Regions from separate parts of the Terrabacter sp. Soil811 genome, predicted to be linked through region 3. Evidence: predicted binding sites of a transcription regulator. Region 3 holds the regulator's gene; each other region holds the start of a gene.
What was found. Region 3 encodes LexA, which represses DNA repair genes until DNA is damaged. Its sites were predicted from a motif close to TCGAACANNTGTTCGA; they were not measured.

Region 1 (10,250 bases), 620 kb from region 3:
CGCGGCCTCGAGGGCGAGCACCGAGAGCAGGGGCGGGGTCCCGACCCTGGCCCGGGTGATGCCGGGCGCGGGCTCGTAGTCCGGACGCATCTCGAAGGGGTGGGCGTGTCCCTGCCAGCCGGTGAGGGGCTGGTCGAAGTCGTCCTGGTGGCGGGTCGCGACGTAGAGGAAGGCGGGGGCGCCGGGGCCGCCGTTGAGGTACTTGTAGCCGCACCCGACCGCGAGGTCGGCGCCGCCCTCGTCGAGCTCGACCGCGATCACGCCGGCCGAGTGGCAGAGGTCCCAGCAGGCGAGGGCGCCGACGGCGTGGGCGGCCTCGGTCATCGCGCGCAGGTCCCAGAGCTCGCCCGTGCGGTAGTCGACGCTCGAGTAGGAGGCGAGCGCGAGGGCGTCACCGATCTCGGCGATGGCGGCCACGGCGTCGCGCGGGTGGACCCGGCGCACCTCGAGGCCGGCCAGCTCGGCCGCGGACTCGGTCATGTAGAGGTCGGTGGGGAAGGAGTCGGGGTCGGTGATGACGACGCGGCGGCCGGGCCGCAGCCGTCCGGCGCCGATGACCGCCTTGAAGAGGTTGACCGACGTCGAGTCGGTCACGACCACCTGCCCGGGAGCAGCACCGACGAGACGGCCGACGAGGTCGCCGACGCGGGTCTGCGCGCCCCACCAGTCGGCCTCGTTCCACGATCGGATCAAGCGCTCGCCCCACTGGCGGTGCATGACGTCGTCGATGACGGCCGGAACCGCGCTCGGCAGGGCGCCGAGCGAGTTGCCGTCGAGGTAGATGACGTCGTCGGGGAGGGTGAACAGGTCGCGGGTGCCCCGGAGCGGGGAGGCGGCATCGGCCTGCTCGGCGCGGGCGGTCAGGTCGTCGTGGGTGTGCACCGTCGTCATGGCCGCAACGTATCCGGTGGCATCGTGCCGATGTCAGGGCCGCCTCCGCGGACGTCTGGCATCCGAGACGGTTCTCGCAGCCCGACCCGTGGCGCGTCCGTCACGACGAGCGCTCTACGCTGACCCGGTGAGCACCATCAGCACGTTCCCCGGCACGACCGCCGACCCCGCCGCGGACCCCGCCGTGGACCCTGGCGCCGACCGTCGCGCCGAAGGCGTCGGCGTGCCGCGCATCGGCGTCCTCGCCGTCCAGGGCGACGTCCGCGAGCACCTCGCGGCCCTCACCGCGCTCGGCGCGCAGGGCGTCACGGTCCGGCGTCCCGCCGAGGTCGAGGCCATCGACGGCCTCGTCATCCCCGGCGGCGAGTCGACGGTCATGGACAAGCTCGTCCGCGCCTTCGACCTGCGGGAGCCCCTGCTGCGGCGCATCGCCGAGGGCATGCCCGCCTACGGCTCGTGCGCCGGGATGATCATGCTCGCCGACCGCATCGCCGACGCGCGTCCCGACCAGCAGACGCTCGGGGGTCTCGACATCACGGTGCGGCGCAACGCCTTCGGCCGTCAGGTCGACTCCTTCGAGCAGGACCTCGACTACGCCTGGGGCGACCCCTCGACGACCGGCACGGTGCACGCCGTCTTCATCCGCGCCCCATGGGTCGAGCAGGCCGGTCCGGGCGTCGAGGTCCTCGCCCGCGTCAGCGAGGGCCCGGCCGCCGGTAGGATCGTCGCGGTCCGGCAGGGCAACCTCATGGCCACGTCCTTCCACCCCGAGGTGGGGGCAGACCGCCGGATCCACGCCGAGTTCGTCTCGATCGTCAGAGAGCACCGACTCCAGCAGTCGGGTGCACGCCAGTCACCGGAACGCGAGGACACTGCATGAGCGGCCACTCCAAATGGGCCACCACGAAGCACCAGAAGGCGGCCAAGGACGCCAAGCGCGGCAAGCTCTTCGCCAAGCTCATCAAGAACATCGAGGTCGCGGCCCGTCAGGGTGGCGCCGACCCCACCGGCAACCCGACGCTCTACGACGCCATCCAGAAGGCCAAGAAGACGTCGGTGCCCAACGACAACATCGACCGCGCCGTCAAGCGCGCCTCGGGTGCCGAGGCGGGCGCGGCCGACTGGCAGACGATCATGTACGAGGGCTATGCCCCCAACGGTGTCGCCGTGCTCATCGAGTGCCTCACCGACAACCGCAACCGGGCTGCCGCCGAGGTGCGCACCGCGCTGACCCGCAACGGCGGCCAGCTCGCCGACCCGGGCTCGGTGTCCTACGTCTTCAACCGCAAGGGTGTCGTGACCGTCCTCAAGGACGCCGGCTCCGAGGACGACATCCTCGAAGTGGTGCTCGAGGCGGGTGCCGAGGAGGTCAACGACAACGGTGACACGTGGGAGATCATCTCCGAGGCCACCGACTTCGTCGCGGTCCGCAAGGCGATCCAGGATGCCGGCATCGACTACGAGTCGGCCGAGGCGTCGTTCGTCCCGAACCTCCAGGTCCCGCTCGACCTCGACGGCGCCAAGAAGATGATCCGCGTCATCGAGGCCCTCGAGGACAGCGACGACGTGCAGAACGTCTTCGCCAACGGCGACATCCCCGACGACGTCCTCGCGCAGCTCGACGACGACGAGGACTGACCGCGCCGAGGGCTCGTGCGCCCGAGGTTCGACGAGGAGGCACGCCGAGACCGGCGTGCCTCCCGTCCTTTCGGGGGAGGCCCGTTAGCGTTGTCCCGAACACCTGTTCGGATCGTCCAGAGCCCCACGCCCCAGGGAGGTATGCCGTGCGCGTCCTCGCGGTCGACCCCGGGCTCACCCGCTGCGGCGTCGGCGTGGTCGACGGAGTCCCGGGGCGCAAGCTGTCGCTCGTCGAGGTCGGGGTCATCCGCACCCCGTCCGGCGACCCGACCCCGAAGCGCCTCGTCGCCGTCGAGGACGAGATGCGGCAGTGGTTCGCGCGGCACCGTCCCGAGGCCGTGGCCATCGAGCGCGTCTTCGCCGACACCAACGTCTCCACCGTGATGGGCACCGCTCAGGTGACCGGGATCGTCATGATCATGGCCGAGCGGCTCGGCCTGCCCGTCACCCTCCACACACCCACCGAGGTCAAGGCCGCGGTCAGCGGCAGCGGACGCGCCGACAAGGCGCAGGTGACGACGATGGTGACCCGGCTCCTCGGGCTCGACACCCCGCCCAAGCCCGCCGACGCCGCCGACGCGCTCGCCCTCGCGATCTGCCACGTGTGGCGCGGAGGCACGCAGAGCCGGCTCGAGGAAGCGCGGCTCGAGGTGCTCGCGCGCACGGGCAACCGGGGGAGCGGCATACCCCGCCGGGTCCCACCGGGAGCCGCCCCACCGCTGCAGCGGCTGCGCGCCGCGACCACCCAGCCCACCCGCACCGGCCAGACCGCCCGACCCCACCCTGGAGCCCAGCCCCGATGATCGCCTCGCTCTCCGGCACCGTCCTCAAGGTCGGCCTCGACTCGGTCGTGGTCGGCGTCGGCGGTGTCGGCATGCTCGTCCACACCACTCCGGCCACGGCGACGTCCGTGCGCCTGGGCCAGCCCACCGAGCTCGCCACCAGTCTCGTCGTGCGCGAGGACTCGCTGACGCTCTACGGCTTCGCCACCGACGACGAGAAGCACGTCTTCGAGACCGTCCAGACCGTCTCGGGGGTCGGGCCCCGCCTCGCGCTGGCCGTGCTCGCGGTCCACTCGCCCGACGCCGTCCGGGTCGCGCTGGGCACGGGCGACCTCGTCGCGCTGACCAAGGTCCCGGGCATCGGCAAGAAGGGCGCTGAGCGGATGGTCCTCGAGCTCAAGGACAAGCTCGGCGCCCTGCCGGGCTCGGCCGGCCAGAGCGACCACGTCCACCTCGACGCCGGCGAGGCGTGGCGCGAGCAGGTCCGGGAGGCGCTCGTCGGACTCGGGTGGACCGTGCGCCAGGCCGACGACGCGCTCGACAAGATCGCTCCCCTCGCGGCCGACGGCGCCGGGGTGTCGGCACTGTTGCGGGCCGCCCTGCAGGAGCTCGGCCGATGAGCGTCGACCGCTCCTGGGAGCTCGACACCGGGGCCGAGCCGGACGTCTGGGACGACGGCTCCTTCGACGCGACGGCGCGCATCGTCGACGCGGCCGGCGACACCGACGAGCGACAGGTCGAGGCCGCGCTGCGTCCCAAGCGACTCGACGACTTCCCCGGACAGACCCGGGTCCGCGACCAGCTGGGGCTCGTCCTCAAGGCCGCCAAGCGTCGTGGCACGCCGCCCGACCACGTGCTGCTCTCCGGCCCGCCCGGCCTCGGCAAGACCACCCTGGCGATGATCGTCGCCGGCGAGCTCGAGCAGCCGATCCGCATCACGTCCGGGCCCGCGATCCAGCACGCCGGCGACCTCGCGTCGGTGCTCTCGTCGCTCGCCGAGGGGGAGGTGCTCTTCCTCGACGAGATCCACCGGATGTCGCGCTCGGCCGAGGAGATGCTCTACCTCGCGATGGAGGACTTCCGGGTCGACGTCATCATCGGCAAGGGTCCCGGCGCGACGGCCATCCCGCTCGAGCTGCCGCCCTTCACCGTCGTCGGTGCGACGACGCGTGCCGGGCTGCTGCCCGCGCCGCTGCGCGACCGCTTCGGCTTCACGGGTCACCTCGACTACTACGCCGCGGCCGACCTCGTGACGATCCTGCACCGTTCGGCACGCCTGCTCGGCCTCGACGCCGACGAGGACGGCATCCGCGAGATCGCCCTGCGGTCGCGTGGCACGCCGCGCATCGCCAACCGCCTGCTGCGCCGGGTCCGCGACTGGGCCCAGGTGCACGGCGAGGACCGCGTCACCCACTCCGCGTCGCGTCAGGCGCTCGAGCTGTTCGACGTCGACCAGCGCGGCCTGGACCGCCTCGACCGAGCCGTGCTGGAGGCGCTCTGCCGCCGCTTCAACGGCGGGCCCGTAGGCCTTTCGACCCTCGCCGTCGCCGTGGGCGAGGAGCCCGACACCGTCGAGACGGTCGCCGAGCCCTACCTCGTGCGCGAGGGCTTCATGGTCCGCACCCCCCGTGGCCGGGCCGCCTCGAGCCTCGCCTGGGAGCACCTGGGCCTGACCCCACCGCACGACTCGCAGGCCCTCTGGACCGCCACCCTGCCCATCGACGAGGCCGGCGGCGCGCGATTCGACGCCTGAGGCCGGGCCCGGCGTGGTCGCGCGTCCCGCACCGAGCGCGACCAAAACGTGACCCGCGCACGCTGCGGGACCGTTCCGTCTTGGTCTGACAAACGGCACCGGCGCACGTAGACTCCTGCGGGCACCATCGCCGCTGCCGCGGCACCATCCGGTGCTCCCGGTCGTTGACGCGACAGCCGACCCGATCAACGGGTCCTGGCGCGCCTGCGCGCTGACCGGACGAAGACACGAAGGACTGAGCTGACATGAACAACAACGGGGCCCTCTCGTTGCTGATTTTCGCCCTGCCCCTGCTGCTGCTGGGCTGGCTGTTCTTTTCCCAGAACAAGCGGATGAAGCAGATGCGCAACTTCAGCTCGTCGCTCGAGGTCGGAGACTCGGTCGTCACCTCGTCGGGCATCTACGGCACGATCAAGCACCTCGACGACAGCAGCGCGTGGCTCGAGATCGCCGAGGGCACGACCGTCCGGTTCGACCGGCGAGCCCTGGCGATGAAGCAGGCCGACGTGGCTGCCGCCGACGCGGCAGCCGCTGGTTCGCCCGCCCACGACGCCCCCGTCGACGACGCGCCGGGTGCGAACCCGGGTTCCCACCAGAACGGTCAGTGAGGGTTTCGTGGCACGCAGCTCCACCAAGAAGTCGGCGAGACGGAGCCTCCTGGCGCTCGTCGTCATCATCCTCGCCCTCGGCGGTCTCGCCGCCGGCCTGACGAAGTGGGCCGACGGGTCGATGAACCCTCGCCTCGGGCTCGACCTCGAGGGCGGCACGGAGCTCGTGCTCCAGCCCCAGCTCAACGGCACCGAGACCATCAGCGAGGGCCAGGTCAACCGCGCGGTCGACATCATCCGCCAGCGCATCGACGCCAACGGCGTCTCCGAGGCCGAGATCACGACGCAGGGCGGCCGCAGCATCGTCGTGGCGATCCCCGGCCAGCCGACGGCCGAGCAGCTCGACGCGCTGAAGAAGCCCTCTCAGCTGCGCTTCCGCGCCGTCTACGTGCAGGCGCTCGACCCCAACGCCAGCCAGGCCAACCCGAGCGGCACGCCGACCGGGACGTCCACCGGCACGGCGACGCCTTCCGGCACCGCGACCGGCACGGGCACGCCGAAGGCCACGGGCACTGCGACGCCCTCGACGTCCGCGACCGCCCAGAACGGCGTCGTCCCCGACGCGCTGCGCGCCGCCACGACCCCGGTGACCCCGACGCCGTCGGCCACGCCGTCGGGCACGGCGACGACGCCGGCACCTGCCGCCACCGAGGCCCCCGCGCCGACGGCCGCGCAGACCGAGGCCGCCATCAAGACGCAGGTGAGCACCGGCCTCGTCGGGCTCGGCTGGGACAAGGCCAAGGCCGACGCAGCTGCGACGAAGGTCGCCAAGGAGTACACCGCGCTCGACTGCTCGGCTCCCGGGGCGGTCGACAAGATCCAGGACGACCCGGCCCAGCCCATCGCCACGTGCGGCGAGGACCGTGTCACCAAGTACGTCCTCGGCCCGAGCGAGATCGACGGCAGCGAGATCGCCGACGCCACGAGCGGCTACCAGCCCGGCCCGAACGGCCAGCCGACCTCCATCGTCGAGGTCGCACTGTCCTTCAAGGACGCCGGCAAGGCCAAGTTCGCGGCCGTGACCAAGCGCCTCTACGGCCTGCAGTCCCAGCCGCCGCTCGACCAGTTCGCAGTCGTGCTCGACAAGGCCGTCATCACGGCACCGCAGGCCCGCGCCGTCATCACCGACGGTCGGGCCTCGATCACGGGCTCGTTCACCATCGACTCGGCCAAGCAGCTCGCCGAGCAGCTGAAGTTCGGTGCCCTCCCGATCTCCTTCGCCCTGCAGACGCAGGACAACATCACGCCCCAGCTCGGTGAGGAGCAGCTGCGCATCGGCCTGCTGGCCGGCTTCATCGGCCTGCTGCTCGTCGTCATCTACTCGCTGCTCCAGTACCGCGCGCTCGGCCTCGTCACGGTCGCGTCGCTCGTCGTGGCCTCCGTCATCACCTACCTCGCGGTGACGGTCCTCGGTACGACGCACGGCTTCCGCCTGACGATGGCCGGGGTGACGGGTCTCATCGTGGCCATCGGTGTCACGGCCGACAGCTTCATCGTCTACTTCGAGCGCATCCGCGACGAGGTGCGTGACGGTCGCCCGCTCGTGGCTGCCGTCGAGACCGGGTGGAAGCGCGCCCGGCGCACGATCATCGCGGCCGACGGCGTCAACTTCATCGCGGCCGGGGTGCTCTACTTCCTCGCCTCGAGCAACGTCCGAGGCTTCGCGTTCACGCTCGGACTGACGACGCTCATCGACCTGCTCGTCGTCATCCTCTTCACGCACCCCACGGTGCAGCTGCTGGCCCGCACGAAGTTCTTCGGCGGCGGCCACAAGTGGTCGGGTCTCGACCCGGAGCGCCTCGGCGCCAAGGAGGCGGTCCGCTACCGGGGCCGCGGCCAGTTCGGGGCACCCGGCGCTCAGCGCCCGCCCGCCACCGTGGGCTCGGCCCGCGTCGCCGATGGGAAGGCCCAGGCATGATCAACTTCGCCCAGGTCGGCAACGACCTCTACACCGGCAAGCGCTCGATCGAGTTCATCAAGCGCCAGAAGACGTGGTACGCCATCTCGGCGGTGCTCATCGTCCTCGCACTCGTCGGCATCTTCGTCAAGGGCCTGAACTTCGGCATCGAGTTCAGCGGTGGGTCGGAGTTCCGCGTCCAGGGCGTGTCCAACAGCCAGGGCTACGAGGAGAAGGCCCAGAGCGCCATCGCCAGCGCCGGCATCGAGGGCAACGTCGTCACGACGATCGTCGGCCAGGACACCGTCCGCGTGCAGTCCGAGGCTGCGGCCGACCGCACCGACGAGGCCAGCACCGCACTCGCCCAGCAGTTCGGCGTCGACAAGGGCGCGGTCAGCGCGTCGCTCATCGGTCCGAGCTGGGGGCAGTCGGTCAGCCAGCAGGCGATCCGGGGACTCATCGTCTTCCTCGTCATCGTGACGGCGGTCATGGCGCTCTACTTCCGCACGTGGAAGATGGCCGTGTCCGGTCTCGTGGCCCTGCTGCACGACCTCGTCATCACCGTCGGCATCTACGCGCTCTTCGGCTTCGAGATCACGCCCTCGTCGATGATCGGGTTCCTCACGATCCTCGGGTACTCGCTCTACGACACCGTCGTCGTCTTCGACAAGGTGCGCGAGAACACCGCGGACGCGTTCCGGACCAAGCGCATGACGTACTCCGCGGCGGCCAACCTCGCGGTCAACCAGACGCTCGTCCGCTCGATCAACACGACCGTCGTCGCGCTGCTGCCGATCGCGGCCGTGCTCTTCGTCGGCTTCACGCTGCTCGGCCCGGGCACGCTGCTCGACCTGTCGCTCGCCCTCTTCATCGGCATCGCGGTCGGCGCCTACTCGTCGATCTTCATCGCGACCCCGCTGCTCGTCGACCTGCGTCGCAACGAGCCCGCCGTCCGTGAGCTCGACAAGTACGTCGCGCGCCACGGTGCCAAGCAGGCTGCCTCCGCAGCACAGCTCGGCGGTGAGCCGGCCTACGTCGGCGCGGACGCCACCGGTGCTGCTGCCGACGACGGCGCCGACTCCGCGGTCGAGGGCGCACCGCGTCCCGTGCACAAGTACGCCCAGGCCGGACCGCGCAACCAGCCCAAGCGCGCGCCGAAGTCGCGACGCTGACGGCGGGGCCGCATCCGCGGCCCCGCCTCCGCACGCGGTTCGTGCACCGCCTGTTCGACCACCTCAGGAGACGGCGTGAGCCAGATCAGTGACCTCGTCGCGAGCAAGCTGCGTGACATCCCGGACTTCCCCAAGCCCGGGGTCCTCTTCAAGGACTTCACCCCGCTCATCGCCGACGGTGCCGCCCTCGGCGAGCTCGTCCGCGACATCGCGCAGCGGTATGCCGGTCAGGTCGACGTCGTCGTCGGCATCGAGGCCCGCGGCTTCATCCTCGGCGCGGCCGTGGCCTACGAGCTCGGCCTCGGCATGGTGCCCGTGCGCAAGGCCGGCAAGCTTCCGGGGGAGACCCTCAAGGAGTCCTACGCGCTCGAGTACGGCACGGCCGAGATCGAGGTGCACACCGACGCCTTCGAGCCCGGCCAGCGCGTGCTCGTCCTCGACGACGTGCTCGCCACGGGCGGCACCGCCGAGGCGTGCGCGCAGCTCGTCGAGCGGGCCGGCGCCACGGTCGCCGCGATCGAGGTCGTGCTCGAGCTGGCCTTCCTCGAGGGACGCAGCCGTCTCGCGGGCCGGCCGGTCAACGCCATCCTCACCGTCTGATCACAGAGGGACCGCCTAGACTCTCTGCATGAGCGAGGACGTCCGCAACGAGCTGTCCACCCCGTCGCGGGTGCGCGCCCGTTTCGCCCGGTTCGGGGCCACCCGGCCGGCGGGCAACCCCGTGCTCGAGCCGCTCATGACGGCGGTGCGCCAGAACCACCCGAAGGCCGACCTCTCGGTCATCGAGCGGGCGTATGCCGTCGCCGAGAGCGCCCACGAGGGCCAGATGCGCAAGAGCGGCGACGCCTACATCACGCACCCGCTCGCCGTCACGACGATCCTCGCCGAGCTCGGCATGACGCCGCCCACCCTCGCGGCGGCGCTGCTGCACGACACCGTCGAGGACACGGCATACGGCCTCGACGAGCTGCGCCACGACTTCGGTGACGAGATCGCCATGCTCGTCGACGGCGTCACCAAGCTCGACAAGGTCACCTACGGCGAGGCCGCGCAGGCCGAGACCGTCCGCAAGATGGTCATCGCGATGGCGCGCGACATCCGGGTCCTCGTCATCAAGCTCGCCGACCGGCTGCACAACGCCCGCACGTGGCGCTACGTCAGCCCCGAGTCGGCCAAGCGCAAGGCCAACGAGACGCTCGAGATCTACGCCCCGCTCGCGCACCGCCTCGGCATGAACACCATCAAGTGGGAGCTCGAGGACCTCTCGTTCGCGACGCTCTACCCCAAGGTCTACGACGAGATCGTGCGTCTCGTCGCCGAGCGAGCCCCGGCCCGCGAGGAGTACCTCGCCGGGGTGCGCACCCAGGTCACCGAGGACCTCACGGCCGCCAAGATCAAGGCCGTCGTCACCGGCCGGCCCAAGCACTACTACTCCGTGTACCAGAAGATGATCGTGCGGGGCCGCGACTTCGAGGAGATCTACGACCTCGTCGCCGTCCGAGTCCTCGT
Region 2 (10,250 bases), on a different contig from region 3:
CGGTAGGGCCCGTAGCCGAGGCGGTCGAGGAAGGCCATCTTCGCGTCCTCGCACCACGTCAGGTAGTGGGAGTTGAAGACGACGCCGGCGAGATCGATCTCGGAGAACTTCACGGCCACGGGATAGCTGAACGACATGACCCCCATCCTTTCGTGACGTGCGCACCCCTTCGTCGCCAGGTCCGCAGACGGCCAGCTGGGAGACACAAAATGGACGCTGCGAGCCTTCGCGACCGTCGAGATCCTAGGGGCCACGAGTCCACCTCAGGCAGCGTCGAGCCTGACGTCTGCTGGGTGCGTCACATAGGAGCGTCCGGTCGGCGAGCTCCACGTGCATGTGCCGTCGGCTTCCGACGTCAGCGTCCAGCCGGCGTGGTGCTTGAAACCGTGGTGGGTCCGGCACAGGCAGACGAGGTTGTCCTCGGTGGTCGGGCCGTCGGGGAAGCGCACGACATGATCGAGGTCGCACCGGCGCGCGGCGACACCGCACCCCGGGAACCGACACGTGCGGTCGCGGTCCCGAACGCGTTGTGCCAGAGCAGCGTTGGGCCGGTAGATCGCGGGGTCGCGGGCGACCGTGACGCCGGTCAACGCGTCGGCCCGGGTCACGCGCAGCACGACGTCAGGGTCGGACAGCACCTCTGCCAGCACGTCCGAGAGCATCCAGCCGAACCGCGGATGCCGGACGCCGAGCCGCGGTCGTCGCCATCGTCTGCCAACACGTTGATCGGGGCTCGTCGTCACCTTGGCTGACCTGGTGTCGGCCACCGCAAGCGCTGAATCGTGCGCGTGCCACGCCCCGACAGCGGACAGGTCCTCGTTGAAGCCGACGCGCGACCCGGGCTCGCACCCGAACAGCTCGGACCCGAAGAGCTCGGACCCGATCGCATGCTCCGGCGTGAGCCGGGGACCGGTGATGTACGCCAGATCGCCGGCGCCGGCATCGGCATCTGGGGCTGCATCGGCGTCAGCGCGAGCACCGGCCTCGGCATCCGGGGCTGCGTCGGCGTCGTCGAACGCGTTGGGGGCAGATGGCTGGGCCTGCCGACCAGACGGGCCGCCCGGCCACACGTCCACCGGCACGGCGGAGGGAACGGCCCCGGCGTCGTATGGACCTCGGAGGGCAACGCTCCACTGGTCGTCCGTCGAGGGAACGGTGAAGGTGGGCACGACCAGCTCGACGGTGGTGGACACCTGGGCGCTCCCGAGCAGCAGGTCGAGGAAGGCGTCCGCCCGCGCCTGGTCGATCGACCGGGCCGGGTCGGCACGCACGTACTCGTGGGCCAGCTCATCGACGGCGCCCCAGGCCTGCATCGAGTCCCCCGCCGGCAGCGACGCCTTCCACCACGTCGTGCCCGGGTCGAGTCCCGGCTCCACCCGCACGAAGCGGTCACGCAGACCGTGCTCCGCCCGACGATGAACGGCGTCCGGGTCGATCGCCATGGCGGCACGCTCGCACTGGCGTCGCAGCCGGGCGGGCGTCAGCGACTCCACCCCGGTCTCCATCACGACGGCATCGAAGGCCGGGCGAGCATCAACCGCGACAAGTCCCGCTCGGTCCGCCACGACGCCCGTCTGCCGTTGGGTGAGCCGCCCGCCGAGTGCGGCTGCCAAGGTGCGTGGGAGGTCCTCGACGAGGCAGAGCGCGTCGGCGACCCGCGACTCGGCGCCGCGCGGCGTCGAGCACAGGACGGGCGCGACGCTGGAGGCCACGATCTTCACCGACGAGGGCCGCCACTCCGAGCCGTCACCCCATTCACCGTCCAGATCGGCGAAGTCGAGCTCCTCGCGTCGAACGCAGGCCGCGAGCGCGAGGTCCTGAACGGCGCCGAGGACGTTCATCGCGCGCTGCGCGACAGCAAGGACCGCCTCGGCGCTCGCCGTGTCGAGACTGCGCAGGCGCTCTGGCACCACACGTGCCACGACTGCCGCCTGGGCCACCGGTGGCAGCGCGTCGAAGACGTCAGCGGGGATCTGTGTCAGGAACGACAGCACGCCACCCGCAGCGACCTCGCTGCTCTCGCCGGCGCTCCCCATCTCCATGTTCGAACACTAGTACGATCCACCGACAGTGCCCTCTGCCCGGACTGACCACCCACGTGAGGGTGAGTGCGCGGTCCCGACCGGTCAGGCTGATGTGCCGCCTATAGTGTCCACGCGCGGCCAGGGGGCTGCCGCCGGCCGGCCCGCTGCCGCTTGACTCACCGGAGACAGCGTTGGGTGCACGGATGCGGGGCCCGTTGGCCTGCCTCATGGCGTTGGTGGTCAGTGTGGCCACCCTGTTCACGACGACGGCGATCGCCTCGGCAGCCCCGGCGCTTCCCGAGCCCCCGTGGGGACTGAGCTCGTCGGTCGGCGTCGATGGTGTGATGCTGAACTGGTACCGAGGCTCCACCCAGACGGGCGGCGTGCCGACGACGTACGTCGTCCACCGGCGCGGCCCCGGCTATGACGCCGACTGGGTGGTGCCCACGGCCACGACGTCGACCATGTGGAGCTACGCCGACCGCAGTGCCCCCGTCGACGTCGAGGTCACCTACATGGTCACGGCCCGCAACTCGGCCGGGGACAGCGCCGAGTCAGCTCCGGTCACTGCTCGGGTCCCCGTGTGGGCGGGACCGTATGACCCGAACCGCGTGTCTCTGACACTGGTGTGGGACGAGGCCGCCGGCGGCGACGACACACAGCGCTCGACGGTGGTGGCGACCGCCTCGAGCACGCCGGCCCTGACACAGGGCTGGGACAACGGCATCTCGTTCTCCGCGGGATCCTGGCGTAAGGCACTGGTGCTCCCTGCTGACGTCGCCGATGGCACGTACACCGTCGGGGACGCGGAGGGCATGCTGAAGATGCGGGCCATGTCCGGTGACTTCTGCGGGAGCGGCGCGGGAGGCGCGGCGCCTGGCGGAACCGCGACGGTGTCGCGGGCGGCGCGTTCCGTGGACGGCCTCTACGCCTCCATCAGCGTGGATGCGAGTCTCGACTGCGGAAACGGACACCGGCTGCGCGCTGAGCTGCGCTGGCACACGCCGGAAGCCACCCACGCGCTGGCCACTTCTGCACTGACCGTGGTGACGGCCGCCCCGGGCGACTCGACCACGACACCGGTGACGGTCACGAACACCGGCACTGAGCCCCTGTCGCTGGGCGCAGCTCGGATCGTGGACTCGGCGATGTCCACGTCAGCCCCGCTGACCGTGTCCGGCTCCACCTGCGAGGGCCTGACCCTTTCGTCTGGATCTGAGTGCACGGTCACCGTCAGCTATGCGGCGGGACCCGCGGCTTCGGTGGAGGGCAACGGCGTCCTTGTCATGTCGAGCGACGTCGGCGAGTGGGAGCTGGGGACGGTCGTGGGCCAGCAGCCATCCACCTACTCAGGACCCCAGGCGGTGGCCGGATCGGCATCGCCCGGGCGGCTGGACCTCTCCTGGACGGCCCCGACGACGCTGAGCCAGAGTCTGATCAGGGGATGGCGCATCGAGGACCTCGGAAGCGGCACCCCTCTGGCCCTGCAGACGGTGCCGGGCGGCACCACCGGTCGCACCACGATCTCCTCGCTCGTGACCGGAGCCCACGCGCTACGCGTCGTGCTGCTCACCACGGACGGGCGTCAGGTGGCGTCCGAGCCGGTCCCGCTGACGGTGGCGTCGCGGTGGCTCCTCGTCACGACGGCGAACGGGATTCGCGCCTACGACGCTGATGGCGGCGTCACCAACGGCGGCATGCTGGGCAGTGGGCGGAGTTCAACGGACGGTGTCGCCGTCTCGCCCACCCGAGACAGGATCGTCGTTTCCGAGGGCCCGTACGCCGGCTCCGTCAGGGTGCTGGGATCGTCCGGTGACGGCGTCAGGATCCTGACGTCCGACTCGCTCGTCGCCGACCGCGACCCGGATGTGAGCCCAGACGGCTCCACGGTGGTGCTGCTCAGGCCGGGCTACTCCGGCAGCCAGAACCGTGCAGCCTCACTCGTCACTGTCCCCGTCACCGGTGGTCCAGCCACGGTCGTGCCCGCCTCCGCGGGTCTGTCCAGACCTGCGTGGACCCCGGACGGTGCGGCCTTGGTCGCCACGACAGACTCCGAGGCGGGACTGGTGCGGGTCAACCCTGTGTCGGGATCCCGGACTCCGATCCCCGGAACGGCCGGGGCAGCGGCACTGGCCGTCTCGCGCTCCGGGCGCGTGGCGTACGCCCTCACCGGCTGGGGCGGCTCGGGCGAAATCCGCGTCACCACGCTCAGCGGGGGCGCGTCCACCCTCGTCGGGACCCACGCCGGCGCCACGGACCTCTCGTGGGACCCCACAGGGCAGTTTCTTGCCGTGACCGGAGCACCCTACGGCGACCCGCCCACCACCCGGCTGTTCGACCTGCGCTCGGCGACCCCGAAACTCGCCCGGCAGCTTCCGGGCGGCTCGTCCGTGTCGTGGCTGGTCCCTACCTCGGCCGCTCCGTCGGCCTCCCTCGCGGCCCCCGCCTGGACGACGTCGACCGCGAACCTGACCGTCGGCGCCACCGACCCTGACGACGCCCCGGGTGGCCTGCGGCGCGAGTGCCAGCTCGACGGAGCCGCCTGGGCTCCGTGCTCGCCGGTGTGGTCACTGGCTGCACTGCGGACGGGGCAGCACTCGAGCGCAGTCCGCGTGACGGACCCGAGCGGTCAGCAGTCCGCGATCGCGCGAACGACCTGGTCCGTCGACGTCACCGTGCCCACCGTCGCTCTCGGCGCCCTGCCGTCGGTGCTGACGACCACGGCACTCAAGCTGGCCTGGACGGCCAGCGACTCCGGCGGCTCTGGCCTCGGCTCAGTGGAGATCCGCTACCGCGCGGCGCCCTGGAACGCAGGCTTCGCCGCGTTGACCTACCCGACAGCGTGGCGTGCAGTGCACGGCACGAACGTGTCGACGACACTGACAGCCGGGAAGCAGTACTGCTTCAGCGCCCGGGCCCGCGACTCTGCCGGCAACCTCAGCGCATGGAGCGGCGAACGGTGCACATCGGTCGTGCTCGACGACCGTGCCCTGGCCGCCTCGGCGGGGTGGACCCGCGGCGCAGGCAGCGCCTACGCGTACGGCACCGTCTCCCGTGCGACCAGCACCGGGGTGTCGCTGACCCGCACCTCGGTGCAGGCGCGCCGCGTCGCGATCGTGGTGACGACCTGTCCCACCTGCGGAGCGGTCGACGTCTACCACGCCGGAGTCAGGCTGGGACGCGTCAGTCTCTACAGTGCTACGACTGTGTACCGCCAGATCCGCTGGCTGCCCCTTCAGACGGTCACCCGCACCGGCTCCGTCGTCATCCGCACGACGTCCACGAAGGCGTCCGGTGTCGACGGCCTCGCCGTCATGCACTGACGCAGGACCCGCCCAGACCCGCCGCGCGTGCCGCGCGTGCCGCCGAGATCCTCCTCGCCCGGTGCTCGCCCCGCGGCGCGGACGTGACCACCCCCGGGCTGAGGTGCTGCGCGTTGGAAGAGCTCAGGCGCTCGTCGACCCATCTTGCGGCTCGAGCACGGCGATGCACTCGACGTGGTGGGTCATCGGGAAGGCGTCCCAGGCCTCGAGCGAGACGAGGCCGTAGCCGTGGGTCACAGCCGCCTTGACGTCGCGGGCCAGGGCTGCGGGGTCGCACGCGACGTAGACGACGCGTCGGGGCCCCATCCCGGCCACCAGGGCCATGACGTCCTTGCCGGCACCCGTCCGGGGCGGGTCGAGCACCACGAGGTCTGCCGTGACGCCCTGTCCGACGAGCGACCGCAGCTCACGGTCGACACGGTTGGCGCGCCACTCGACGTTCTCGAGGTGCTCGGTGTTGGACTCGCCGTTCTCGACCGCTCGGCGATCACCCTCGACGCCGAGGACGAATCCGTCCGGCGCGACGAGCTCACCGAGCCGCATCGTGAAGAGACCCGAGCCCGCGAAGAGGTCGAGGACGCGGTCCCCCGGCTCCGCCCCGAGCAGCGTCGACACGCGTGACAGGAACGTCGTGGCCGCGCCCGGGTGCACCTGCCAGAAGCCCCGGGCCGAGACGACGTACTCGCCCTCCCAGTCCCCGTCGCGGGCCAGCTCGCCGACGAGGCCTCCGCCGCCACCACTCCCACCCTCGGGCGCAGGCAGCGGCACGAGCACCGGCTCGTCGGGGTGCACGGCATCGATGACGTCGACCGACTCGACGTCCGGCCACTCGGTGTCGAGCACGCCGGAGTCGATGACCGCCCGCGTGGCGATGAGGCAGTCCTCGACGGGAACGATGTCGCTCGACCGGTGTCCGCGCAGACCCGCTCGGCCGGCACCGTCGACGGCGAACTCGACCCGGGTGCGCCAGCGCAGCCCTTCCTCGTCGCCCGGCACCGGCTGGACGACGACATCGACGTCGAGGCCGGCAACGCGCGCGAACTGTTCCCGCACGACGGCACCCTTGAGCGCCCGCTGGGTGTCGAGGGACGCGTGCTGGAAGTCGCAGCCACCACAGAGGCCCGGGGCGGCATACGGGCACGGTGCGGTCACACGACCAGGCGCGGCCTCGAGCACCTCGACGGCGTCGGCGCGCACGAAGCTGTCACCGACGCGGCCCTCGGTGACGCGTGCGACGACGCGCTCACCGGGCAGCGTGTGGCGCACGAAGACGACCTGACCCTCGTGACGGGCCACGCAGTGGCCGCCGTGGGCGACGGGTCCGACCTCGACGGTCCACTCCCTCCCGACGAGAGACTCGCCACCGGCGGCCCGCTCGCGGTTCTGGCGACCGCTCACAGCGCTCCACCGCGCACCGAGCCGCTGATCGGGGGCTCGTCGATCCAGTCGCGCTCGGCGCCCTCGGAGGACTGCAGCTGCCACGGGACGCTGACGACCATGACACCTGGTGTGAAGAGCAGCCGGGCCTTGAGGCGCAACGCGCTCTGGTTGTGCAGCACCTGCTCCCACCACTTCCCGAGGACGTACTCCGGCAGGTAGACCGTGACGATGTCGCGCGGGTTGCCGCTGCGGATCGACCGGACGTAGTCGAGGATCGGCTTGGTGATCTGGCGGTACGGCGAGGACAGCACCTTGAGCGGCACCGGGATCTCGCGCTTGTCCCACTCGTCGAGCAGCGCCTGCGTCTCGTCGGGGTCGACGTCGACCGTCACGGCCTCGAGGTAGGACGGCCGGCTCGCCCGGGCGTAGGCCAGCGCGCGCATCGTCGGCTTGTGCACCTTGGAGATGCAGACGATCGCGTGCACGTGGCTCGGTAGCATCGGCCGCTCGACGTCCCAGTCGATGGCCAGCTCGTCGCGCACCCGGTTGTAGTGCTTCTTGATCCCGAGCATGAGGACGAAGAGGACGACCATCGCGAGGATGGCGTACTTCGCCCCGGCCTGGAACTTCGTCAGGAGCACGACGATGAGCACCGTCGCCGACATCGCCGCGCCGACGGCGTTGATGACGCGCGAGCGCTGCATCCGGGCCCGCTCCTTGGGGTTGCGCTCGAGCCTGAGGTGGCGCGTCCAGTGCCGGACCATGCCCACCTGCGAGGTGGTGAACGAGACGAACACCCCGACGATGTAGAGCTGGATGAGAGCCGTGACCTCGGCCTTGAAGACGATGACGAGGACGATGGCCGCACCGGCGAGGATGAGGATGCCGTTGCTGAAGGCCAGCCGGTCGCCGCGGGTGTGCATCTGCCGGGGCAGGTAGCCGTCGCGGGCGAGGATCGAGCCGAGCACCGGGAAGCCGTTGAACGCCGTGTTCGCCGCGAGGACGAGGATCAGGCCGGTGACGATCGAGACGAAGACGACACCGATCGGGAAGTTCGCGAACACCGACTCGGCGAGCTGGCCGATCGCGGTGTGCTGGATGTACGAGTCGCCGACAGGCTGCCCGTCGCGCAGCAGCTGGGCGCCCGGGTTGTCGGCGATCTTGACGCCGGTCCACTGGCTCAGCGCGATGATCGAGCCGAGCATGACGACCGACAGCGTGCCCATGAGCAGCAGGGTCGTCGCGGCGTTGGCGCTCTTGGGCTTCTTGAAGGCGGGCACACCGTTGCTGATCGCCTCGACGCCGGTCAGGGCCGCACACCCGGACGAGAAGGCGCGGAGCAGGAGGAACGCCGCGGCCAGACCGGTGAGACCCTGCCCCTCCTCGGGCTTCAGGGTCAGGCCGGCGCTCTCCGCCGGGGTCAGGGAGCCCGTGAAGTGCTGGATGAAGCCGTAGATGCCCATGCCGATGATGGCGAGCATGAAGGCGTAGACCGGCACGGCGAAGGCCTTGCCCGACTCGCGCACCCCGCGCAGGTTCATCGCCGTGAGGAAGGCGATGAGAGCCACCGCGACGATGACCTCGTGCCCGCGCACGAACCCGAGCACCGTGGCGGCGTTCTGCACACCCGACGAGATCGACACGGCGACGGTGAGGACGTAGTCGACGAGAAGGGCGCTGGCGACGGTGAGGCCGGCCCGTGGGCCGAGGTTGACGGTCGCGACCTCGTAGTCGCCGCCACCCGAGGGGTAGGCGTGCACGTTCTGGCGGTACGACGCCACCACGACGACCATGACGAGGACGACCGCGACGGTGACCTGCCAGCTGTGCGTTGCGACGAAGGCGCCGCCCGCCAGACCGAGCATGAGCAGGATCTCGTCGGGCGCGTAGGCCACGGACGAGAGGGCGTCGCTCGCGAAGATGGGCAGCGCGAGGCGCTTGGGCAGCAAGGTCTCCCCGAGCTTGTCGCTGCGCATCGCGCGACCGAGGAGGAGGCGCTTGAACAGCGAACCGGTACCGGGCACGACGCAACTGTATGACGGATCAGCTCCCCGCACTGACCCACTCGGGACGTCGTGGACACGACCCCGAGAACGTATGCCGTCCCGACCGTTTCGCTCCCCGGTCCAGCCCGCGCGGCCTGCAGACTGGGCGACGGCGTCACGGTGTAGCGTCGCGTCCGTGCACTTCGTCATCATGGGATGCGGCCGCGTCGGGTCGACCCTCGCCCGCACCCTGGGCCGCAACGGCCACGACGTCGCCATCATCGACGCGGACGCCTCCGCGTTCCGCCGGCTGGGCACCTCCTTCGAGGGCCAGACGGTCACGGGCATCGGTTTCGACCGCGACACCCTCATCGCCGCCGGCATCCGCGAGGCCTACGCGTTCGCGGCCGTCAGCAGCGGTGACAACTCCAACATCCTCGCCGCCCGCGTGGCGCGCGAGACGTTCGGCGTCGAGCACGTCGCCGCCCGCATCTACGACCCGCAGCGCGCCATGGTCTACCAGCGCCTCGGCATCCCGACCGTCGCGACGGTGCGCTGGACCGCCGACCAGATGATCCAGCGGCTGCTGCCGCAGGGCGCCGTGCCCGAGCTGACCGACCCGAGCGGCAAGATCGTCATCGCCGAGGTCCCCCTCGCCGAGGGTTGGGTCGGCCGGCACCTCACCGACCTCGAGGAGCAGACCGGCGCCCGCGTCGCCTACGTCACCCGGCTCGGCGAGGGCACGCTCCCCCGGCCCGACATGGTCGTCCAGCAGGGCGACCTCGTGCACCTCACCGTCCCGCGCGACGACCTCGCTCGCGTCGAGCGGCTCTGCGACCAGGCCCCGGCCGCCCACTGACCGGCACAGGAGAAAACAACCCCATGCGCGTCGTCATCGCCGGAGCCGGAAGCGTCGGCCGCTCCATCGCCCGTGAGCTGCTCGGCAACGGGCACCAGGTGCTGCTCATCGACAAGGACGCCGACGACGTCCAGGCCTCGCGCGTGCCCGAGGCGTCGTGGCTGCTGGCCGACGCCTGCGAGCTCGCCGCCCTCGAGGAGGCCCGGCTCGAGGAGTCCGACGTCTGCGTCGCCGCCACCGGTGACGACAAGGCCAACCTCGTGCTCTCGCTGCTCGCCAAGACCGAGTTCGGCGTCCCGCGCACCGTCGCGCGCGTCAACAACCCCAAGAACGAGTGGATGTTCGACGAGTCGTGGGGCGTCGACGTCGCGGTGTCGACCCCACGCCTGATGACGGCGCTCATCGAGGAGGCCGTGAGCATCGGCGACCTCGTGCGCATCTTCGAGTTCCAGCAGGGCCGGGCCTCGATGGTCGAGATCACCCTGCCCGAGGGCAGCCCCTTCGCTGGGCGCCGCGTCGGTGACGTCGACTGGCCCACCGACACCGTGCTCGTCGCGATCATCCGCGAGGAGCGCCCGCTCGCTCCCACGCCCGACGACGCGATCGAGGCCGGCGACGAGCTGCTCTTCATCACGACGACGGAGCAGGAGGACCGCCTCCAGGACCTCGTCGCCCCGGG
Region 3 (10,250 bases):
GCAGGGCGATCCCGAGGGCGATGACCGGCGACACGAAGACGTTGAGGGCCGCGAGCCCGAGGACGAGCAGTCGGGCCGACTCGTCCCCGCGCAGGTATGCCGCCCCGTCCCTCAGGCTGGCCGTCCACGACGCGTGGGGCAGCCGGGGCATCCGGTAGCGCGGGCGCACCACGCCCGCGAGGACGGCGGCGATCGCGGCGAAGGTGACGGCATTCGCCAGCATGGCCCCGGCAGGGCCGATCGCCGCGACCGCGACACCTCCCACGGGCGCACCCAGCAGGCGCGCGACGCGGCCGCCGATCTGGTTCCAGCCACTCACGGTCGCGAGGTCTTCAGGGCGCACGAGCTGGCGGGCGAGCGTCGCCCCGGCCGGCAGCGTGAGCCCGGTGGCGGTCCCGAGCAGGACACCCATCGTGACGAGGAGAGGTGCGCCCCTGACCCCGGCGGCCCACGCGGCTGCGCCGCCGAGCAGGACCGCCGCCTGGACGAGCCGTCCGGTGACGAGAATGCGCCGGGTGTCCCACCTGTCGGCGATGACCCCGCCGAGGAGGACGAAGACGGCCTGCGGCAGCGTCTCGGCGCCCAGAACCACGCCCGCCATGGTCGGCGACAAGGTGTGCACGGCGGTCCAGGCCAGCGCCACGGTCCACACGGCGTCGCCGAACCACGACAGCGCCATCGCGCCCACCCAGGCCTGGACCATCCGGTCGCGGGTGACGGGCGGTGGCGCAGCGCCGATGAGGGACGGCTCGGTGGCGGGTGGGGACGCCGAGACCCGCGCCGGCCCGGTGCCGGCGCTCACGGCTTCACCGGTCCGCTCGGGAAGACGCGCGCCGAGACCCGGACCGGCAGACGCTCGGCGTCGGGGTGGACCTCCACGTCGGCGCGGCACTCCTCGCTCCACTCGACGACGAGCGCAGTGAGCCGACGGCTCAGCTCGCCCATCTGGTCGACGGTGGCGGCCGCCAGGGTGTCGGTCGCCACCGACGCGTGCCGCACCTCGGCCGGTGCCGACTCGCCGCCCTCCGCGAGCCACCGCTGGACCGCGCGCACGTGGTGCCGGAAGTTCTCGGCCTCAGCCGCCCCGGCGATCCGCCGCGCGACGGTCCCCTCGCCGTAGTCGGTCGCGTCCCACGAGAGCTGTCGGGGACGACTGCGCCACCAGCTCTCCCGGGTGTCTCGGGCCAGCTCGGGCGCCGGCTCGACGAAGCCGTAACGGTGCAGCGTGCCGAGGTGGTGGCTCACCGATCCGACCGCCAGGCCGGTGCGCCGTGCCAGCTGACCGACGGTCGCGGGGCCCTCGACGGCCAGCAGCTCGCACAGCCAGCGGCGGGTCGGATGGTGGAAGGCGGTGAGCACGTCGAGCAGGGCGTTGCCCGTCTCGCTGCCGAGCGTGTCGGTGGAGGCGGGGCTCGTGGCGGCATGGCGCTCGGAGGCGGTGCGTCGTGGCATGCACCCAGCCTCGGGCGGGCACCGGCTTTTGCACAAGAGCTCTTGTATGACTTCGGTGATGCCGAGAACGTGACGCGGCAGGCCCGGGTGCTTGCCCCGCACGCCGTCATGACAGAGTCTTCCCATCGTGACAAACCGGACATCATCAGCGGACGTCCTCGACCCGACCCGGCGACGCGAGGACGCGCTGGCGGGCTATGACGTGCTCGGCAACGCTCCCGAGCGCGAGCTGCAGGCCCTCGTCGACATCGCGGCGCAGGTGTGCGCCGTCCCCCGGGCTGCGATCAACCTCATCACCGCGACCCACCAGCAGCAGATCGCCACGACCGGCTTCGCCGCCGCCATCTGTGCCCGCGAGGACTCGATGTGCGCCGCGGTGCTCGAGCACACCGATCGCGTCGTCGTGCCCGATGCCAGCCTCGACGCCCGGTTCCGCGAGAACCCTTTCGTGACGGGCGTCCTCGGGACCGTCCGTTTCTACGCGTCAGCGCCACTGACCACGCCGGACGGCGTCATCATCGGTCGCCTCTGTGTCTTCGACTCCCAGCCACGCGCGCTCGACGAAGCACAGGAGGAGGCCCTCGTCGCCATCGCCGAGCGCGTCGTCGACGTCCTCGAGCTGCGCCTGCGCACCCGGGAGCTGGAGGACTCGCTCGCGGCGCTCACCGAGACGAGGGACGAGCTCCACCGGTCCAACGAGGCCCTGTCGGTCTTCGCCGGACAGGTGAGCCACGACCTGCGCACGCCACTCACCGCGATCATGGCGAGCACCGAGATGCTCGGCCAGCAGCCCGCGGTCGCCGAGGACGAGTGGTCCGAACGCCTCGTCGCCACGGCCTTTCGCTCCGCCACGCGCATGGCCGGGATGATCGAGCAGATCCTCGCCCACGCCCGCGTCGGCGCCGAGCTGCACCGCAGCGACACCGACCTCGACGACGTGCTCTCCTCGGTGCTCGAGGACCTCGACCCGACGCTCACCGCACGGTCGGCGACCGTCACGACGGGGGCACTGCCGACCCTGCCCGCAGACGGGCAGCAGCTCTACTCGGTGCTGCTCAACCTCGTGTCCAACGCGGTGAAGTACGCCCGCCCCGGCGTCGCGCCCGTCGTGGAGATCTCGGCGGTGCGGATCGACGGCTCGTGGCGTCTCTCGGTGCGCGACAACGGGATCGGCATCTCGGCCGCCGACCGTGAGCGGGTCTTCGGCCTCTTCAACCGCGTCGAGACGTCCGTCGACGGCAGCGGCATCGGCCTGGCCACGGTCAAGCGCATCATCGAGGCTCACGGTGGGTCGATCGGGATCAGCTCGGTGGACGGTCCGGGTACGGACGTGTGGTTCGAGCTGCCGGCCGAGCTCCCCCGTCGGGACGAGCACGACGGTCCCGGCGGCGACTGACCGGACGTCGCGCCCGGGCGAGGACGACGAGCGCGACGAGAAACGCTGTCGGTGCCCTGACATCCATGAGGAGCACCTGCACGACCGTGGCGACGTAGGCCCCGAGGGCGGAACCGTCGTCGAGAGCGTCCCCGACGGAGAAGGCTCCTGAGCTCTCGGCGCTCACGAGCAGGGCGGCTCCGGCGAAGGTCGCCGCCTCGGCCAGAGCCGCGAAGGCGGCCCACCGCAACCGCGGCACGACGGACCCGGTCGTCCACGTCGGGCCTGTCGGGCGCGTCGGCAGGAGGGGGCCGCCCGTGTCGTCGACCTCCACGCCTGCGTCGACGAGCGGTTGCATCCCCGGCCGGGACAGCGCAACCGCCAGGACGACGCCGAAGCCGACGACGCCCAGCAGCGCAGTGGGCGACAACGCGTCCAGGGCACCGTCGCCGGCAGCCGTCCCGCCGTCGGTGATCCAGCCGACCGCGACGTAGGGCAGAGCCTGGAGCACCGCGAGCCACCCGCACGCCCACGCGACGAGGCGGTCGCGTCGGGCGGACCCGGCCATCCCGTTGAACAAGCGGGTCGGGTCGTCGTCGAACGAGGTCACGGGACGAGCCTCGGCCAGCGCAGGGGGTCGGTCCCGAGGCTCGGTCCGGTCGTCGTGCACGCCCTCTCGTCGATGCCCTGGAAGACCCGCAGGTCGGGACGACCGGCCGCCACGGCGACGAGGTTGCGCGCGCTGTCGGTGCCGGCCCGGAGGTAGTCGGAGTGACCGGCGGAGGTGCGACGGACGTCGACGAAGTCGGATCGTGGGTGGAGCCAGTGGTTGCAGCCGGTCCCGGTCTGCTTGAGGGCGAAGGTCGAGAGCCGGCTCGCGCCCACGACGTCCGCCGGCGCCGTGCCGTGCACCATCCAGCCGTAGGCGAACACATCGTCCCCGACCGCGCCGAGGACGTTGAGGGAGCCGGGTTTGAGGGCGGTGTGCGCCACGTCCGAGAACGGCAGGCCGGGCGCACCGAAGACGGCGACGTCGTCGATCGCACTCGTGCGAAGCGAGGCCTGGCCGGCGAGAGTGCCGCCGTAGGAGTGGGCCCAGACCGTCTGGTGGGCCGGACGGTCACGGGAGGCCTCGACACCGGTCACGAAGTCGGCCAGCGCGCCGGCGTTGTCGCGGGCCAGCTTGCCGTTGAGGACGTTCCGGTCGACCGACGTGATGATCTCGTGGACCTGCGGCGCGTCGTAGCCCATCCACGTCACGAGTGCGACGTCCTCACCCTGCGCCACCGCCTTGGCCTCCGAACGCATCCGCACGAAGGTGTCGTCGTAGCGCCGGAGATCGGCCCCGACCATGGTCGACAGGCCGCCGACGAACGTGACGACGTGCTCGGCCCGGTCGACGTCGCCGATCGCGACGGCCGCCTTGACGTCGGGTCCGTTCGCGTCGACGAGGAGCAGACGCCGGGGTCCACCGTCGCGACGCCCGAGCACGTCGCGCACCGCCTGCAGGGCCGCCACGTGCTCGGCCGAACGGGTGCGTTCGGCGGCATTGCTCGCAGACGCCGCCCGCTGCGCCTCCCGCTCGCGGGTCCAGGCAGCCTGCTCCGCTCGGCCGAGCAGGACGAGGTTGGCCTCGTGGCGAGCTGCGGCCGGCACCCCGTCGCGACGACCCACCCAGTCCGGCCGCTCACGGATGGCGCGGCGTCGCTCCTCGTCGGTCAGGGACCGCCACCAGGCGGCCGAGGCGAACACCTGACGGCCGACCCCGGCACTCGTCGAAGGTCCCGCCGGCGGAGGTGGCAGCTGCGGGACCAGCTGCGCGGCAGTCCCCGGAGACGCCGTCGCGCCACGGGCAGCGGTCAGCAGCCCTCGCCACAGCTCGTCGTCGGTCTGGCTCGCGGCCTGTCGGGCCCGCGCCAGACAGGCGTGCACCTCGACCCTCAACAGCTCGTCGAGCCGTGCCCGGTGCGCCTCGCCGGCAAGGTCTCCGAGCGACGCCCGCACGGGAAGGAAGAGCCGACCCTCGCCGTCGACCCAGGCGCCCTCGTCGGCGGCCCGACGGTCGGCGCGACCGACGAGCTCGAGCGCCGACTGCAGACGTGCCGCGGCGTGCCCGACCGCGTGACCGGTCACCGCGATGCTCCCCGCGAGCCGTCCGAGGCCGGCGACGACGAGGCCGTAGCGGTCGGCGGCCGCCGAGGAGGCCGCGCCCGACCAGCGCGGCGCGGCGGAGCGACGCCACAGCACGAGCTCCGCGAGTCCGAGGACCCGGAGGCGATGCTCCTCGAGGCGCCGGCCCACCTCGAGCAGGGACTGCGGTCGGCAGGCCCGGACGTCGGCGACGGTCATGGTCAGCGGAGCACCGGCACCCGCCACACCAGGTCTCATGGGGTGCCGCCGGACGACGACGACCGCAGGGCCTGCCGGGACGCCTGCTCGACGGCGTCGTAGGTGTCGGCGGCCGTGGCGAGGCAGCGGCCCAGCTCGCGCAGCTCCCAGCGGGTCCCGGCCAGCCGCGCCTCCCACGCCGCAGCGACCTGGCCGAGCCCGCCGGCGACACGACCACCGGGGATCGCCCCACCGAGTGGCCGCAGCTCGTCGCCGATCCTCAGCCGCTGCACCCGCGCGAGCACCTCGCCGACCGAGGCGGCGTCGTCGCGCAGCGCGTCGGTGTCCACGTCGTAGCGCATCCCCTGCTCCCTTCCGAGGACAGCCACGCTAGGCAAGGCGTCCGAGGACTCGAGCCCGTCATCCACAGGGGTCGGGAACGGCAGGTGCGGGCACAGCAGGACGCCGCACCCCCGTCAGGGGTGCGGCGTCCGGGGCAGGAACGGCGGGGTCGAAGCGCCGCTACCGCCAGCCGCTGAAGGTGGAGCCAACGCGGCGGATCGGAAGGGCCGGGACGGGCGCAGCCGGACACACGGCATACGTCCCCGGCCGGCCCAGGAGGCCCCGGGTCAGCGACCCGGGACGACGAGCTGCTGGCCGGCGTGGATCGAGGTGGTGCTGAGCGCGTTGGCGATCTGCAGCTCGACGACACCCTCGGCCGCGGTCAGCTCAGGCAGCTCGCGGGCGGCGATGCCCGACAGGGTCTGGCCGGACCGGACCGTGATCGTGCGCGGCTCGCCCGTGGCCGACGCGAGCTGACCGGCGAGTCCGACGCCGAGGAGGGAGACGACGCCCGCGACGAGGAGCGTCACGACGAGGCGACCGAAACGCGTCAGGCGCATCGGCGGCCTCGCGGCACGCACCGCACGAGCGGCCTCCGGCCCGGTGGGGACGAGGACGAGACGGGGCCGACCGGTCGGCTGCGACCGCGCGGGCTCCTCGGTGTGCGGCTGACGAACGGCCTCGAGGACGATGGCGCTCATGGTGACCTCCCCTTGCTCCTGATCTGGCGAACACGTGTTCGATAGAACGTCTGTACGAGTTGTAGCACGTATGTTCGATGAAGTCGAGACACGCATCGAACAGGTGTTTGGCAACTGTGTTCGAACTGCGTAGTCTTTCCTCACACCACAGACCTCACCAGCCACCACTGACACTGGCCGCACACCCAGCGTCACGACGCGGACTGACGAGCCGACGAAGGGGACACCATGGGCGTGACCGAGCTTCCCGATCGCGAGACCGGCGACGGTCTCACCGTCCGCCAGCGGCGGGTGCTCGAGGTCATCCGCAACTCCGTCGACCGGCGCGGCTACCCGCCGAGCATGCGCGAGATCGGCGACGCCGTCGGCCTCGCCAGCCCGTCGAGCGTCTCCCACCAGCTCAATGCCCTGGTCGCCAAGGGCTACCTGCGCCGCGACCCCAACCGGCCGCGGGCCCTCGAGGTCGTCTCGCCCGATGCGAAGGCCGAGGAGCTCGGCTACCGCGGCGGTGACCCGACCGCGCCGCGTCCGCGGGGCGACCACTACGACACCGAGACCGACTCGGGCGACGCCCGCCCCGAGGCGTCCTACGTCCCGGTGCTCGGCCAGATCGCGGCGGGCGTGCCGATCACGGCCGAGGAGGTCGTCGAGGACGTCTTCCCGCTGCCGCGGCAGCTCGTCGGCGAGGGTGACCTCTTCCTGCTCAAGGTCAACGGCGACTCGATGGTCGAGGCCGCGATCTGCGACGGTGACTGGGTCGTCGTGCGCCAGCAGCAGCACGCCGAGAACGGCGACGTCGTGGCCGCGATGCTCGACAACGAGGCGACGGTCAAGACGTTCAAGCGCACCGACGGGCACGTGTGGCTCATGCCGCACAACCCCGACTTCTCGCCCATCGACGGCGACCACGCGACGATCCTCGGCAAGGTCACGGCGGTCCTGCGCCGGCTCTGACGTCGCCCCGCTCCCCCACCCGACGACGTATGCCGTCGGCGCCCTCCGCGCCGGCGGCATCGTCGCGTCCGGGAGGCGTATCGGACGCGACGGCGCGAGACTCTGACTCGTGAGTCCTGCGAAGGAGACCGCCACGGCACCCGGCCGCACCCGCGACGTCGTCTTCACCTACCGCTACCTGCGCGGCGCGATGATCGCCCTGCTCCTCATGCTGCTCCTCTCGGTCGGCTACCAGTGGTGGTGGGAGACCGACCACTCGTGCTGGCTCGGCTCGATCAGCGCGTACTACTACACGCCGGCGCGGACCGTCTTCGTCGGCTCGCTGTGCGCGCTCGGGGCCAGCCTCATCGCCTACAAGGGGCACTCGCCCGAGGAGGACGTGCTGCTCAACTTCTCGGGCTTCATGGCCTTCGTCGTCGCCATGGTCCCGACGGTGCCGGACGGGCGGTGCGGGCCGAACGCGTACACCCAGACCCCGGCCGAGATCGCCGCGGCCGTGCGCAACAACATCTGGTCCCTCGTCGTCGTCGCCGTCCTCGCGGCCCTCGTGGCCGCCTGGCTCAGGCGCGGCGCGATGACGCGCGACCCGTCCGACCGGCCCACGGTGCGCTCGGCGGTCGTCTCGGCCGTCTGCGGTCTGGTGCTGCTCGCGGAGCTCACCCTCTTCCTCGTGCTGCGCGACCGGTTCATCGCACTGAGCCACGGCATAGCCGCGGGCACCATGGTGGCCGGGGTGATCGCCGTCATGGGCTTCAGCGCGCTGCGCGCCGAGGAGCGCCACCAGGGCACCGCCGGTGGCACCGGCGCGAGCGGAACGGTCTACAAGCGCATCTACATCGCGATCGCGGTCGCCCTGGCCGTCGCCCTGGGAGCGACGGTGCTGGCGGCCCTGACGGTGCGCGGCTTCGACCACCTGATCCTCATCGCCGAGGTCATCATCATCGTGCTCTTCGCCGCCTACTGGGGCGTGCAGACCAAGGAGCTGTGGGACCTGCGCGAGGCCGATGGCGCCGAGGCGCGTTCGGCTCGATCGGTGGCCGAATAGCCTTCAGGACAGCGGCGGCTCGTCACCGAGAGCGCCGAGCCACCACGTGCCGGCGTCGCCGTGCTCGACCGCCTCCTCCGGCGTCAGGGTCGCGGTGACCCGGAGCCACGACTCGGCGCGCCCGAGCCGCCCGAGCCGCAGCGCGGACGGCAGGGCCGAGCGCAGTGCAGCGACCGGGACGACGTCGCCCCAGACCTCGAGCGCGGCGTCCGCCACCCGCCTCAGCCGACGGTCGTCCGGGGTGGCGCCGAAGCGGTGGAGCAGCACGTTGAGCGGGACGAAGAGCGCGGACAGCGGGTGCGCGAGCACGGCATCACCGAAGTCGAAGAAGCGCATCCCGTGCGCCGTCGCGAAGACGTTGCTGGCGTGGAGGTCGTTGTGCACGAGGCTCTCCCGCAGGCCGAGACCCCCCACGTCGTCGGCCCACGCCGTGACCGCCGGCAGCAGCGCACGCAACCGGTGCGCGACGTCGTCGGCCATGCGGCGCGGGTCGTCCGGGGCCAGGGCCGTCAGGGACGCGACCCTCGCCTCGACGTAGGCCGCCGACTCGGCCGGAGGCAGGGCCGTGATGCCCGCGCCGAGGAGGTCCGCCTCGTGGCCGACGAGCTCGCGCTGGAGGTGCATCGCCTCGGCGGCGACCCGGCACCAGGCGTCGACGTCGTCGTCCGCGACCGTCAGAGAAAAGACCGGCCCCTGGTCGGGCACGAGGTGCAGGCCACGCTCGACGTCGGCCGCGGCGACCGGGACGACCCGGTGCGGCGACAGGCGGTCGAGCACGACGAGCAGGGCCGCTTCGAACGACTGGTGCGGGCAGTTCTGCTTGGCCCAGTAGGTGGCGCCGTCGGATGTGACACCGCGCCACACCGTCGACCAGGGGCGTTGGTGCACCGCGTCGAGCGACACGAGGTCGGTGCCGAGACCGCCCAGGACTCCACCGACCCACTCGCGCAGCTCGGCCTCGAACGCGCCGGACGTCCAGCGGACCGACGGGCCGTCACCGGACTCCGGGAGGGCGGCATACCAAGGCAGTTCAGTGCCCGAGGGCATCGCGCAGCTCCGTCAGCGTCGGGCCGAGAGGTGCGTGGAGGCGCAGCGTCGCCTCGGCGTCGCCGCGCGTCGCCGACCGCGTGACGATCGCGACGGGCACGTCGCGCTGGTGCGCGCGACGGACGAAGCGGTAGCCACTCATGACCGACAGCGACGACCCGAGCACGAGGACGGCGCCGGCACTCTCAACGAGGGAGAAGCACTGCTCGACGACGGCCTTGGGCACCGACTCGCCGAAGAAGACGACGTCGGGCTTGACGGTGTCGTGGCCGCAGACGAGGCAGCGCGGGGCGTGGAAGGACTCGACGAGTGCGTCGGCGAGCACGATGTCACCGTCGGGCCGCACCTGCTCACCCCACTGCGAGCCCACCACGTGCGCCGCCTCCTCGAAGCGGTCCATGAAGCCGGGGTTGGCCTCGGTCATCCTCTCGTGCAGGCCGATTCGCGAGGTGTACTCGCCGCACGTGAGACAGACGGCGCGGTCGAGGGACCCGTGCAGCTCGATGACGTCCGTCGCGCCCGAGACCTGGTGCAGGCCGTCGACGTTCTGGGTGATGATCGGCCCGACGTAGCCCGCACGTTGCAGGTCGGTGACGACGCGGTGCCCCTCGTTGGGCGCGGCGGCGTTGAAGCGCTGCCAGCCGATGTAGCTGCGAGCCCAGTAGCGCCGACGGGCCTCGCTCGACCCCGCGAACTCCCCGTACGTCATCGGCTCGACCCGACGGGTCCCGTCGGGCCCGCGGTAGTCGGGGATGCCCGACTCGGTCGAGAGCCCCGCACCCGAGAGCACGACGACGCCGCCGCCACTGACGAGGTCGACGAGGTCGTCGAAGGTGCCGAGGTCGTGCGTCTGGAGCGGCAGGGTGCGCGAGGTGGAGAGCCGGGTCGTCGCCGGGGTGACCGCGGCGGCCGTCGACTGCGGTGGTATGCCGTTCGGCTGCTGCACCCGGCAAGCCTACGTGCCGCTCCGGGACCATGCTCGACCGACTGGATACAGCAGGATTCC

Region 1: the regulator LexA is predicted to act here: its motif matches at 2,625-2,640, upstream of ruvC (crossover junction endodeoxyribonuclease RuvC).
Region 2: the regulator LexA is predicted to act here: its motif matches at 2,045-2,060, upstream of ASH01_RS21225 (HNH endonuclease signature motif containing protein).

The regions. Positions count from the first base shown of each region.
Region 1 covers NZ_LMSX01000008.1:975,021-985,270, reverse strand. Annotated here, with positions in the region: gene kynU (kynureninase) at 1-891, opposite strand, end outside; gene pdxT (pyridoxal 5'-phosphate synthase glutaminase subunit PdxT) at 1,076-1,771, shown strand; gene ASH01_RS14960 (YebC/PmpR family DNA-binding transcriptional regulator) at 1,768-2,529, shown strand; gene ruvC (crossover junction endodeoxyribonuclease RuvC) at 2,676-3,332, shown strand; gene ruvA (Holliday junction branch migration protein RuvA) at 3,329-3,931, shown strand; gene ruvB (Holliday junction branch migration DNA helicase RuvB) at 3,928-5,064, shown strand; gene yajC (preprotein translocase subunit YajC) at 5,310-5,672, shown strand; gene secD (protein translocase subunit SecD) at 5,680-7,590, shown strand; gene secF (protein translocase subunit SecF) at 7,587-8,741, shown strand; gene ASH01_RS14925 (adenine phosphoribosyltransferase) at 8,817-9,341, shown strand; gene ASH01_RS14920 (RelA/SpoT family protein) at 9,370-10,250, shown strand, end outside.
Region 2 covers NZ_LMSX01000013.1:34,998-45,247, forward strand. Annotated here, with positions in the region: gene ASH01_RS21220 (acyl-CoA thioesterase) at 1-137, opposite strand, end outside; gene ASH01_RS21225 (HNH endonuclease signature motif containing protein) at 264-2,042, opposite strand; gene ASH01_RS21230 (hypothetical protein) at 2,270-5,347, shown strand; gene ASH01_RS21235 (class I SAM-dependent RNA methyltransferase) at 5,471-6,745, opposite strand; gene ASH01_RS21240 (APC family permease) at 6,742-8,703, opposite strand; gene ASH01_RS21245 (potassium channel family protein) at 8,909-9,571, shown strand; gene ASH01_RS21250 (potassium channel family protein) at 9,595-10,250, shown strand, end outside.
Region 3 covers NZ_LMSX01000008.1:358,580-368,829, reverse strand. Annotated here, with positions in the region: gene ASH01_RS12230 (MFS transporter) at 1-802, opposite strand, end outside; gene ASH01_RS12225 (winged helix-turn-helix domain-containing protein) at 799-1,452, opposite strand; gene ASH01_RS12220 (sensor histidine kinase) at 1,580-2,848, shown strand; gene ASH01_RS22510 (hypothetical protein) at 2,754-3,437, opposite strand; gene ASH01_RS12215 (alpha/beta hydrolase) at 3,434-5,176, opposite strand; gene ASH01_RS12210 (hypothetical protein) at 5,212-5,517, opposite strand; gene ASH01_RS12205 (LysM peptidoglycan-binding domain-containing protein) at 5,785-6,198, opposite strand; gene lexA (transcriptional repressor LexA) at 6,427-7,152, shown strand; gene ASH01_RS12195 (hypothetical protein) at 7,262-8,197, shown strand; gene ASH01_RS12190 (phosphotransferase) at 8,201-9,244, opposite strand; gene ASH01_RS12185 (Sir2 family NAD-dependent protein deacetylase) at 9,228-10,190, opposite strand.